DNA from 2 places in the Shewanella sp. 1180_01 genome. Region 2 is predicted to be linked to the other one. Evidence: predicted binding sites of a transcription regulator. Region 2 holds the regulator's gene; the other holds the start of a gene.
The links. The regulator sigma-54, encoded in region 2, starts transcription at its own class of promoters, with help from an activator protein. The targets are predictions, from matches to a motif close to GTTGGCACGNNNNTNGNNT.
Positions count from the first base shown of each region.

Region 1 (5,632 bases), on a different contig from region 2:
CCTGCAATCAATCGAATACATGCTGCCTAATTTAAGAATGGGCTGCGAGGCAAACTTTGATAGGACATATCCCTTCCCCAAAACTCTACATACACCACATGATTTGTGAATAAAGTTTTTTGTCATTCAAAAGTATCGTTTTGTGCATTATTTCAAATAATACTTTCAATCAAGTCTTAATATTCAATATCTTATAAACAATTCGCCAAACAAAATACGTAGTAATACAGATGCATACTTTCTACCCAGAATGATATTCACCATCGTGTAAATATTCTTATAAATCATTGGCTTGCTAGTCTACTCACCAAGTAATTGAAGGTAAGATTATGCGCGTTATATAAGTGTAAAATATCTATGAGCATAGAAGGTCAAGGTTCAGTTGACGCCATTGGAATAGATCAAGAAGGTGTCGTGGTGCTAACCCTCTCAGATCATTTGGAATGGGATGACGGGCATCTATTTCTACACAGGAAAAGATTAATACCGACTTGGCTTTCTTGGAGTCTGGTGAAATATTTGAAACCAATCCAGATTCAAAGGGTAAAGAATTTAAAATTAATATTCTATGCAAGTATGAGCCTACTGCTTCTGCAATGTGGTTCATATCACAATGCACAGATATCATTAATCAAGCGGGGTTTGGTTATGAGGTGAACACTTAACAAGGCCTAGCATTGCGTCTTTCAAACTTAACATTTGCTCGCTGTTGGCGGCGTTAAACAACTTGGCGGGCCACTGTCGTAACTTTGACGTAAGGTTGTCATAACTAAAATCAAGAGTTTCGGATGATGATTAGCCTCTAGCAATCATTATTAGGAACTAGAAAATGGAACAGATGATAAACAAAGACTTAGTTAAGAAGCTTCGAAACGAACGTTCTTGGTCACAAGATCAACTTGCCACAATCTCAGGACTGAGCATTCGTACTATTCAGAGAATAGAAAGCGAAGGCACAAGCTCTTTAGAATCAAAAAGAGCGTTAGCGGCAGCTTTTGATATTAACGTTAGCAATCTAGATATTAATACCACCGCAGCTGGCACTTTGGCATCCATTCATCGTGGTCGTAAGTTTGGGTTAGCGGGTGCCACCTTGGGTCTTTTAAGCGCCTATATTGGAATATCTATATCTTTTGCCTCAGGGCATATTACGTCGGGTGAAGCAGGAATATATTATGGAGGTCTTGGTGCGTTCTATGGTATTTGCTGTGCCGTCATTGCTGTACTTTCTAAAAGATATCATACAAATGCTGCTTTATAGGACGCTCTCAGCAGTTGCTGGCGGTGGTAGTTAATGCGCAAGTGCTGACCTTACCGCAAATTATTGTCTCTTTCTCAGCCTAGTTATCAACTATCTTCATCTAAGCCGATACTCAAATGGTATTGGTTTTTTTTGCTGTGCTCCTCTATTTTCTGACTGCAACTCTTACCGAAGCTTAGGTAAAAATTGCCTATTCCACGCTTAGCACATTCGTATCCGCTTAAAACCAACTCTTTAAATTTTATTTAAAATCAACATCTTAACTAAAGCAAACAAAGTTGGCATTATGTTCGCAATCTAGAAATAACCATTAGCCGTTACCTTACAAATGACACAAACGGTCATGCGAAGGATTAAGACAAGGGCAGGAGGTTCATATGTTAGGTTGGACATTAGTATTTCTGGTTGTTGCTGTTATTGCAGGCCTATTAGGATTTACTGGGATAGCTGGCGCAGCGGCGGGCATAGCGAAAATCATTTTCTTAATCTTTATTGTGTTATTAGTGATTTCCCTGCTGGTTAATGCCTTTAGAGGCAAGTCACCGCGACTTTAATTTTTTTAGAAAAGGAGATGTATATGAAACCATTTACTCTGATGACAAGCGCCTCACTGGCATTATTGCTCGCTTTAGGTTTAACCGCCTGTAGTGATAACAAAGCCGAAGATGCCGGCGAAAAAATTGATGAAGTGATGACTGATGCAGGTAATGCCATTGAAGATGCCTGTGAAGAAGTTAAAGAAGGCGTTAAGGCTAAAGATACTAAGTGCTAATCTGACACTTTAACCTAACTTGAGGGTGGCAATAGACATATCTACTGCCACCCTTTTGAGTTAGCACCTGATTTAAACTTGAGTTAGAACCTGATTTCAACGACGCGATTCACCGATTCAGTCAGCCGCTCAACATGCAGCGGTTAAATCAAAAAACAGCATTGGAGGGCGCGTATGCTAAGCAAAATCCACATCAAATATTTCTACTTTATGGGCGCCGTGTTACTCGCCTATTTTGCAGTAACGGGCACGTCTCCCCTGCTCACCTTTATTTGGGCTTGGACAAGCCTGTCGCTATTTTTAGTCGGTTCAGCCTACTGGTTTAATCTCGCCAGCATTTTTAGAAAGCGCCAAGATGGCACTATCCCTTGGTATATTCGCTGGGGCTTTATTCCGTTTTTATTGGGCAGTCGGCTGTATAATCATTGGGCCAGAAAACGCGACTCTGTGCCGTCGATGCAAAAGATAGATGAGCAGTTGTATCTCGGCTGCCGATTATTTTCTGCGGATCTGCAGAAAATCAAAGCCAATAAGATCACCGCAATTCTTGATGTGACCGCCGAATTTGATGGCTTAGATTGGTCGCAGTTTGAAGATCATATCGAGTATTTAAACATTCCCATCCTCGACCATAGCGTGCCGACCAGCGCCCAGCTCAATCAAGCCGTTAACTGGTTGCATCGCCAAGTGCGCGCCAATAAACAGGTGCTGATCCACTGTGCTATGGGGCGTGGTCGTTCAGTACTGGTGCTCGCCGCCTATTTAGTCTGTAAAGATAAACAGCGTAACTTCGCCGAAGTATTACAACAAATTAAGCAAGTCCGCAAAACCGCCGGCTTAAACAAATGGCAATTACGTGCCCTTGAACACATGCTCAAGCAAGGCAAAATCAACATCCATAAAGTGGCGTGGATTATCGCTAACCCTGTCTCCGGCGGCGGCAAATGGCAACAATATGGCGAGCAAATCCAAGATGAACTAAAAGCCTATTTTGACCTAACGTTAAAACTCACTACCGAAAAGATCACCGCAAACACCTTCGCCAAAAAAGCCCGTAGTAGCGGCGCAGATATCATTATTGCCTGTGGTGGCGATGGCACAGTGACAGAGGTGGCATCGGAAATAGTGAACACTGATATCGCCTTAGGGATCATTCCGTTAGGCACGACTAACGCCCTCAGCCACGCGCTATTTGGTTTAGGCAGTAAGCTCATTCCTGTCTCTCAGGCGCTGGACAATATTATCCAAGGGCATTACCAAGCCATTGATACAGCTCGTTGTAATGAACAATTAGTCTTGTTACTTGTGGGGATTGGCTTTGAACAGCAGATGATTGAATCTGCCAACCGTGAACGTAAAAATGCCCTCGGCCAGTTTGCCTACCTCGATGGTTTATGGCGCGCCGTCAATGCCGATATCACTTTAACCATACAGCTCAGCTTAGATGATGCCGAGCCCACAACATTGACCACCCATAGCCTCATTGTTGCCAATGCCGCCCCGTTTACCAGCGTATTAGCGCAGGGCGATGGCGAGCCAAACATGACAGATGGCCTGCTCGATATTACCTGGCTAGATTCGGGAGATGAACCTAAGGAGCAGCTCCTTAGCCTGGCCGAATTAGCCATTGCTGGATGGGTAAAAGAAGGTAATAAAGACACAGATGCAAAACAACCTAGTGCGCCTTCTACCGCGACCAAAGTCCACCACGCCCATGCGAAAAAAGTGAGCATTAGCAGTCAGCCCAAGTGTAAATATGTGATTGATGGCGAAATCTTTGAACCCGCAGATCTCACCATTGAAGTCCAACCCGCATCCCTTAAGGTGTTTGTGCCTTATCAGGAAATAACTGAAGAGGATGGGTGATACATCTTGCTGGCACGCTTGAGTCATTACTAGGAACGACTTCCCATAAGCATTCTTCCTGCACTAAACAACCCGACATATTTTCAATATAGCTTTCAGGTAACACTTGCTTTTTAAGGGTTGGCAGAACGGTTTTTACGTAATTTTCATGAGCTGGGTTCGACGCCCAGCGCGTCATAACGATGAAGTAGTCACTCTGTTTTAGACTGCGGGCGACACAACCGCCAAGCATGCCGTCTGCTTGTCCAAGATGGGCGTTCCAAATCGTTCGTTGGTCACTTAAAAAACGTTCGACATCTTGCACTCCTCGGCAATAAGCCAACCGAATGACATTGTCATTTTGATCTGCAGGATGATGAGTTAGCGAAGGGATACTCAGTATATTTTCAAAATAATGGACATCACACTGTTTATAAGTTGTTTGCTGACCACTTTTGGAGAACAGCTCGTCGTGAACTGACCCCATGAAAGCCGTAACATCCTCGAGTGATTGCCATACGCCCACAATAATCGCCTGCCTTTCGGGTTGACTCCAACCACCGAACTGGCCTCTAAAACCTACGCAGTTGCTCAACGCTTTCCATATCTGTTGGCTTTGAGAGAAATCTTGCTCTTGTTCATTTCCAACCTGACAAGTAATCAACTTTACTATCGTCAAATCTCGCTCCTAACGCTGCAAACAGTGGCCTAGCGTAGTGAAATCCAATTCCAAAGAGCCGATGCCACTTGGCTTAAACCTCCTTGCTAGCAACCACATCAACGGTATGCTTAAGATGGCTAAAGCCACAGGATAAAGCTCAATGAGATGTTAAACTCACTCACATCTGCGGCTTTTGAACGCAAAAAACTATTCCACCGTCGATTCACCCGCTTCGACTTGCTGCTCGTACTTGCTGAGCTTGTTGTAGAGAGTTTTCACGCTGATCCCCAGCTGCTCGGCGGTATCGGTTTTATTACCTTGAGTGGTTTCTAGCGCTTGATAAATGGCGATTTTTTCTAAGTCATCTAAACGCATGCCCTGCGGGATAACGACTTGGTCATCGCCAGAAGCACCCATTTCACTTGCCTGTGGCAACTGTAAATGGCTGGGTAAAATCTCTTGGTCTGCCAAAATATAGGCTCGCTCAATGGCATGCTTTAATTCACGCACATTACCCGACCAAGGGTACGCAGCGATCATCTGCGCACTGTCGTCAGCGAGGCTTTTATTCTGCTTTTCTGCCACGTTACGATAGGCAAGAAAATGCTGCGCCAACCCAAGAATATCATCGCCACGTTCCCTTAATGGCGGAACGCGGATAGGGAACTGGGCCAAACGGAAATATAAATCCTCGCGAAATTGCCCAGCCTCGATTGCCGCGATGGGATCACGATTGGTGGCCGCTACAATCCGCACATTGGCGAGTTGCACTTTGGCACCGCCAACGGGGCGATATTCACTATTTTCAAGCACTCTGAGTAACTTCACTTGATGCTCAATTGGCATTTCGGTGACTTCATCGAGAAATAAGGTTCCGCCTTCTGCCTGCTCAAATACGCCTTTGTGATCGCGATGAGCGCCAGTGAACGCGCCTTTTACATGGCCAAACAACTCACTATCGACCAATTCAGGGCTTAAGGCGCCGCAGTTAATCGCGATAAAAGGCTCGTTCAGCCTAGGGCTGGCAAGATGTATGGTATTGGCGACCAGCTCTTTCCCCGCCCCGCTCTCACCAATGATCAGCACATTACTG
Region 1 is NZ_VXCT01000001.1:227,338-232,969, reverse strand. Features, by position in the region: partial or broken gene FW758_RS01105 (DUF6572 domain-containing protein) at 358-417, shown strand; gene FW758_RS01100 (DUF6572 domain-containing protein) at 492-665, shown strand; gene FW758_RS01095 (helix-turn-helix transcriptional regulator) at 830-1,261, shown strand; gene FW758_RS01090 (DUF1328 domain-containing protein) at 1,639-1,815, shown strand; gene FW758_RS01085 (hypothetical protein) at 1,839-2,033, shown strand; gene FW758_RS01080 (diacylglycerol kinase family protein) at 2,208-3,899, shown strand; gene FW758_RS01075 (DUF4937 domain-containing protein) at 3,853-4,557, opposite strand; gene FW758_RS01070 (sigma-54 interaction domain-containing protein) at 4,747-5,632, opposite strand, start outside.
Region 1: FW758_RS01090 (DUF1328 domain-containing protein) is a predicted target of sigma-54. The motif match lies at 1,539-1,557, and genes of this name have one in related genera.

Region 2 (5,632 bases):
GGCGTTCAAGTTTTGAAAACTTTTCTTCTACATATGCGCGTAACGATTCGGTAATTTCGACATGGTGTCCACTCAGGTTTATTTGCATAGAAACGTCCTCCGATATCCACTGTAGGTTATAAACTTTTACGCTGATTAGAAGGCGGAATGAGCATAGCCTCTCGGTACTTCGCAATGGTTCTGCGGGCTACGTTGATCCCTTGTTCTGCCAGAAGCTGTGCCATCTTACTGTCGCTTAATGGTTTTTTCTGGTTTTCCGCTGCAACCAGTTTCTTAATGAAGGCTCTGATTGCTGTGGATGAGCACTCCCCACCATCGTCAGTACCGACGTGGCTAGAGAAGAAGTATTTTAGTTCAAAAAGTCCCTTAGGGGTATGCATGTATTTCTGTGTCGTCACCCGTGAGATGGTCGACTCATGCATTTCTACCGCTTCGGCAATATCGTTAAGCACCATAGGTTTCATGGCTTCTTCACCGTATTCAAAGAAACCTTGCTGATATTGGACGATACAGTTCGCCACCTTCAACAGGGTATCATTACGGCTCTCTAAACTCTTGATAAACCATTTAGCCTCTTGCAGATGACCACGAATAAATTGGCTATCGGCTTGGCTTTTAGTGCTGCGCGCCATCGAGGCATAATGTTGGTTTACATTGATTTTTGGCATGCAGTCAGGATTCAGCTCAACCACCCAGCGGCCATTTTTCTTCGACACTGACACATCTGGGATGACGTATTCGTCATCGTTGGGCGTAATCAATAAACCTGGGCGGGGATTGAGGGTTTGGATAAGCGCGATGCCGTCTCTTAATTCATCCTCTTTTAATTTAGTCTTACGCATCAACAATCTAAAATCGCGGGCGGCGATCAGATCTAAATGATCTTTGATCAGCATGCGGGCGTTTTCTAGGTTGGGCGTGTCAGCGGCGAAATGCGACAGTTGGATCAACAGGCACTCGCTTAAATCGCGGGCGGCAACACCAATGGGATCAAAGTGTTGAATGCGCTTGAGTACAGCTTCGACTTCGTCGAGCTCAACCTCAGAATTGCCCATGGCTTCGAGGATTTCGTCAGTGCTTTGGGTGAGATAGCCTTGATCGTCGATGGCATCAATAATGGCGGTGGCAATGGCTAAATCGGTTTCAGAAAACGGTGTGAGGTTTTTTTGCCATTCTAAGTGTTCATACAAGCCTTCACTGGTCTCACCTTGGAAGGGCATATCGTCTTCACGACTGCCGCCGGGGCCAGAATTAGGAGAGGCGGTGAACACTTCATCCCATGTGGTGTCCATGGGGAGTTCGTCGGGCATGGACTCTTTCGTGAGCGACTCTGCCGTGTCTATGGTGGAGCTGTCTTTTTCTGGCGGCAGGGTGCTAGATTCACTGAAATCCGTATCGGATAGCGTTTGGTTTACAGGGTCTTTAGTGGCGTCGAATTGATCCTCTTCCAGCTCGAGAAGGGGATTAGAATCTAAGGCTTGCTGGATCTCTTGCTGCAGTTCTAATGACGACAGTTGCAACAGACGTATGGCCTGTTGTAATTGTGGCGTCATGGTTAACTGTTGACCCAGTTTGAGCTGGAGTGACGCTTTCATGTTACCGCTGATCCCTACGTTATTATTGTTGGATGAGGCCGCTTGTTATCATCTTGAGTGGAGTCCAATGGTGGCATAAATTGCCTACATTGGCTCCGCTTGATTAACTATAGCCTGAATTGTTCACCTAAGTACACAGCCCTAACTTGCTGATTGTCTAAGATCTCTGCGGGTGTTCCTTCGGCAATCAAGTTTCCGTGACTCACGATATAGGCATGTTCACACACATCTAATGTCTCACGGACATTGTGGTCTGTGATCAACACGCCAAGGCCACGACTTTTGAGCTGTTCGATAATCTTTTTAATGTCGATAACCGAAATCGGATCGACACCAGCAAAGGGTTCATCGAGCAAAATGAACTTAGGATTTGCTGCTAACGCCCGCGCAATTTCGACACGGCGACGTTCACCGCCCGACAATGACATGCCTTGGCTGTCACGGATGTGGGTGATGTGGAACTCTTCAAGCAGATGCTCTAGCTCTTCTTCCCTTTGCTCTTTTTTTAGTTCTTTACGCGTTTGAAGCACGGCCATGATGTTGTCATGGACGGTCAGTTTACGGAAGATACTGGCTTCCTGTGGCAAGTAACCTATGCCTTTGCGGGCGCGCAGGTGCATAGGATCTGCGGTTAAATCATCATCGTCGATAAAGATGTGGCCTTTATCGCTCTTAACCAGACCAACGACCATATAAAAGGTGGTGGTTTTACCCGCGCCGTTCGGGCCGAGTAGGCCAACGACTTGACCGGTTTTTACCGTCAGACTGACGTCTTTAACCACTTGGCGACTCTTGTAACTCTTCGCCAGATTTTGTGCTCTTAGGGTGATTTGGGTCATTTAGAGTCCTGCTTTTTCACAGGTTTATCTGCTGGCGCGTCTGGTTTGGCATCATCTTGATAGCTTTCTGGCTGAATGATAGTGATCACGCGATCGTCACCACTGCCGGTGCTCTCAGCAATCAATTTTTGCTGGATGATGTTGTAGCGGATCAAATTACCCGTCACTTGGCTGCCCGCTTGATCTAACGAGGCTTTGCCTTTAAGTGTCAGGGTGCGGCTCGCCATATCGTAACGAATTTCTTTCGCGCTCGCCGAGGCTGGACGGCCATCGTCTAATACTTGGCTGTACGTCGCAGGGTTGCCAGTGGCCACTAAAATTTTGCTATTTTCACCTTCGGCAGAAAATGCACGCAGTTGATCTGCATGGATTTTAATCGAACCTTGGGTGACTTCAACCGGACCAAAGAAGATGATCTGGTTGTTCTTGATATCTGCCGTTTGGCTCACAGCCTTGATTTTGACTTCCTGTTTCAGGTCGTCGACTTTAGCAAAGGCGCTCATGCTCATTATTAGCATTAGGCTGGCAAGTAATACGTTATTTTGCTTCATATGTTCCTACTACCTGACTGGTCAATTGCACTTCTTGCGCGTTGAGGTCTGCATAAAGGCCTTGGCCTTGAATATTAAAATCTTTCCCTGTGACGTAAATGGTGCGGTCAGAGGTCATTATCATCGTATTGAGATCGAGTTCCAGATAACTGGTGGACAAGGTCTGGATCGGTTCTTCTGGGCTAATGGCATCAATAATAACATTGTTTTCTAATGCAACCTTGCCCGTTTCCTTGTTTAGCTTGCCCTGATCTGCTCTGAGTTGCCATTGTGCTTTACCTTGGTCTGGATAAACAAGATAAACAGGTTGAGTAAAGTAAGTTTGATTCGTTGAATCATAATGTTCCATGTGTTTCGCCGTCACACGGCTATTGACTAGCCCTTGTTCGTTGAACTCAACACTGCGCAGATCTTCAACGATGAAATCTGGGGTATTTTGATCTTTTACTCTGTTATCGGTATCACCGCTATGTTTGTTCTGCACTTGCCAATAAAGCACTAATGCCGTTCCAAAAAAAGCGATAATCGCGAGTGTCACACGACTCATATACTCATTCCATGGGCCGAAGTGAATTTATTTTGACTGAGTAGCAATAGATCTGTGAGTTCACGCAAGGCACCGTGGCCGCCATTGAGCGTAGTCACAAAGTGGGCGTGCTGACGAACATAGGGATGACCATCGGCTACGCTGACTGCTAAGCCGACGACATTCATCACTGGCAGATCGACAATATCATCACCGATATAAGCCACTTCTTCTGGGGTAACGCCATAGAGTGCGAGCAATGCTTCATAGGGCTCGAACTTATTGTCTACGCCTTGATAAATATGGGTTACGCCGAGCGCCGTCATACGGTTTTCAACGATTTTGGATTGACGTCCAGTGATCACCGCTAGATTAAAACCGCTGGTGAGTATCGAGCGCACGCCATAGCCGTCGCGGGTGTGGAAGGCTTTTAGCTCTTCGCCGCTATTGCTTAAGTAAATACGACCGTCGGAAAACACCCCGTCGACGTCACAGATCAACAGTTTAATCTTTTGCGCGCGTTGCCACACATCATCACTGATTGGGCCGTAAAATCCTTGCTGTGGCATTAAATGACTCCTGCTTTAACCATGTCTAGCATGTTAAGAGCGCCGATTGGATGGCGGTCTTTATCGATAACAATTAATCCGTTGATGTTTTTTGAGTCCATCACTTGCAGAGCTTGGGCGGCCAACACACCGTCTGTGATGGTCACGCAGTTACGGGTCATCACATCGGCGATGGGCGTAGTACGTAGATTCACTTCGGCATCGATAACGCGGCGTAAATCACCATCGGTGAAGATACCAACCAGCTTGCGCTGATCATCGATAATCGCCGTCATGCCTAAGCCTTTTTTGGAGATTTCGTACAGGGCTTCTGTGATGCAAATATCGTGGTTAACGAGCGGTAAGTCATCACCGCTATGCATGACATCGCAGACTTTTAACAATAACTTGCGTCCTAAAGCACCGCCAGGATGAGACATAGCAAAGTCATCACGGGTAAAGCCTTTCGCTTGTAGCAGCGCAATGGCAATCGCATCGCCCATCACTAAGGTCGCTGTGGTGCTCGACGTTGGCGCGAGTCCAAGTGGGCAAGCCTCTTCTGGGACTTCAATACATAAATGTACTTTAGATAAGCGCGCCATATTCGATTCGGGTTTGCCTGTTACCGCGATAACGGGCACGCCCATACGTTGGATGACGGGCATTAAGGTGAGGATTTCGCTCGACTCACCGGAATTTGAAATCGCTAAAATCACATCGTTATCGGCTAATACACCGAGATCGCCGTGGCTGGCTTCACCCGGATGCACAAAAAATGCGGGCGTTCCTGTGCTGGCGAGGGTGGCAGAAATCTTATTGCCGATATGGCCCGACTTGCCCATTCCCATGACAATCACTTTGCCTGTGCAGTTGAGGATCAACTCGCAAGCTTCTGCAAATTCAGCCGAATCAACATATTGATAAAGATTGTCTAGGGCTGACTTTTCAATGTCGATAACTTTACAGCCCCATTGGCGCAGTTGTGATTTGTCTACCATGTCTATCTCTCTTTTTGCATTGTCTTTGTCGCCCCATTGATGGGATTGGAATAGCACAATTTGGTACGCGATAAAGATGATATGTAATAGGCTTTCTGCCAAGTTTTAGTTTGTTTTCAGACGATTTAGCTTATGTCTTGTTGTGGTGAATTCTCTAAAGCAACAAAACAATTGCGGCAGGCTAGAGCGATTGTTCCGACTCGTCAAGTTCAGCTGCGGCAGCTATTCATGCACAATAACCTGTTTAGCGGTCGAAGGTCTTGAGCAATATCATCGTCTTTGTCGTTTATTTCAATGGATTTATCCCGTATCGCGGCGGGTATTACCGCACGGGATGCCTCTATTTCACACTCGTATATCGACTCATCGCACCTAAAAGTGGACGAAGAGCGAGCTAAGTGCGAACGAATTAGCCAATATCGCCAATTCTGCAACTAGGTTGAAAACATTAAGTAACATTTTACCTGTGCAGAGTGAAAACTTAGGGCGCATTTTCGCTGTAAATGAGGCAAATTGAAAGTATCGCAGGGCGATAGTGTCGATTCGGTTGTAGGTTAAAGCGCAATTACGTACAA
Region 2 is NZ_VXCT01000022.1:26,085-31,716, forward strand. Features, by position in the region: gene hpf (ribosome hibernation promoting factor) at 1-88, opposite strand, end outside; gene FW758_RS12815 (RNA polymerase factor sigma-54) at 117-1,595, opposite strand; gene lptB (LPS export ABC transporter ATP-binding protein) at 1,703-2,434, opposite strand; gene lptA (lipopolysaccharide transport periplasmic protein LptA) at 2,431-2,985, opposite strand; gene lptC (LPS export ABC transporter periplasmic protein LptC) at 2,972-3,532, opposite strand; gene kdsC (3-deoxy-manno-octulosonate-8-phosphatase KdsC) at 3,529-4,080, opposite strand; gene FW758_RS12840 (KpsF/GutQ family sugar-phosphate isomerase) at 4,080-5,057, opposite strand; gene FW758_RS12845 (hypothetical protein) at 5,337-5,495, shown strand.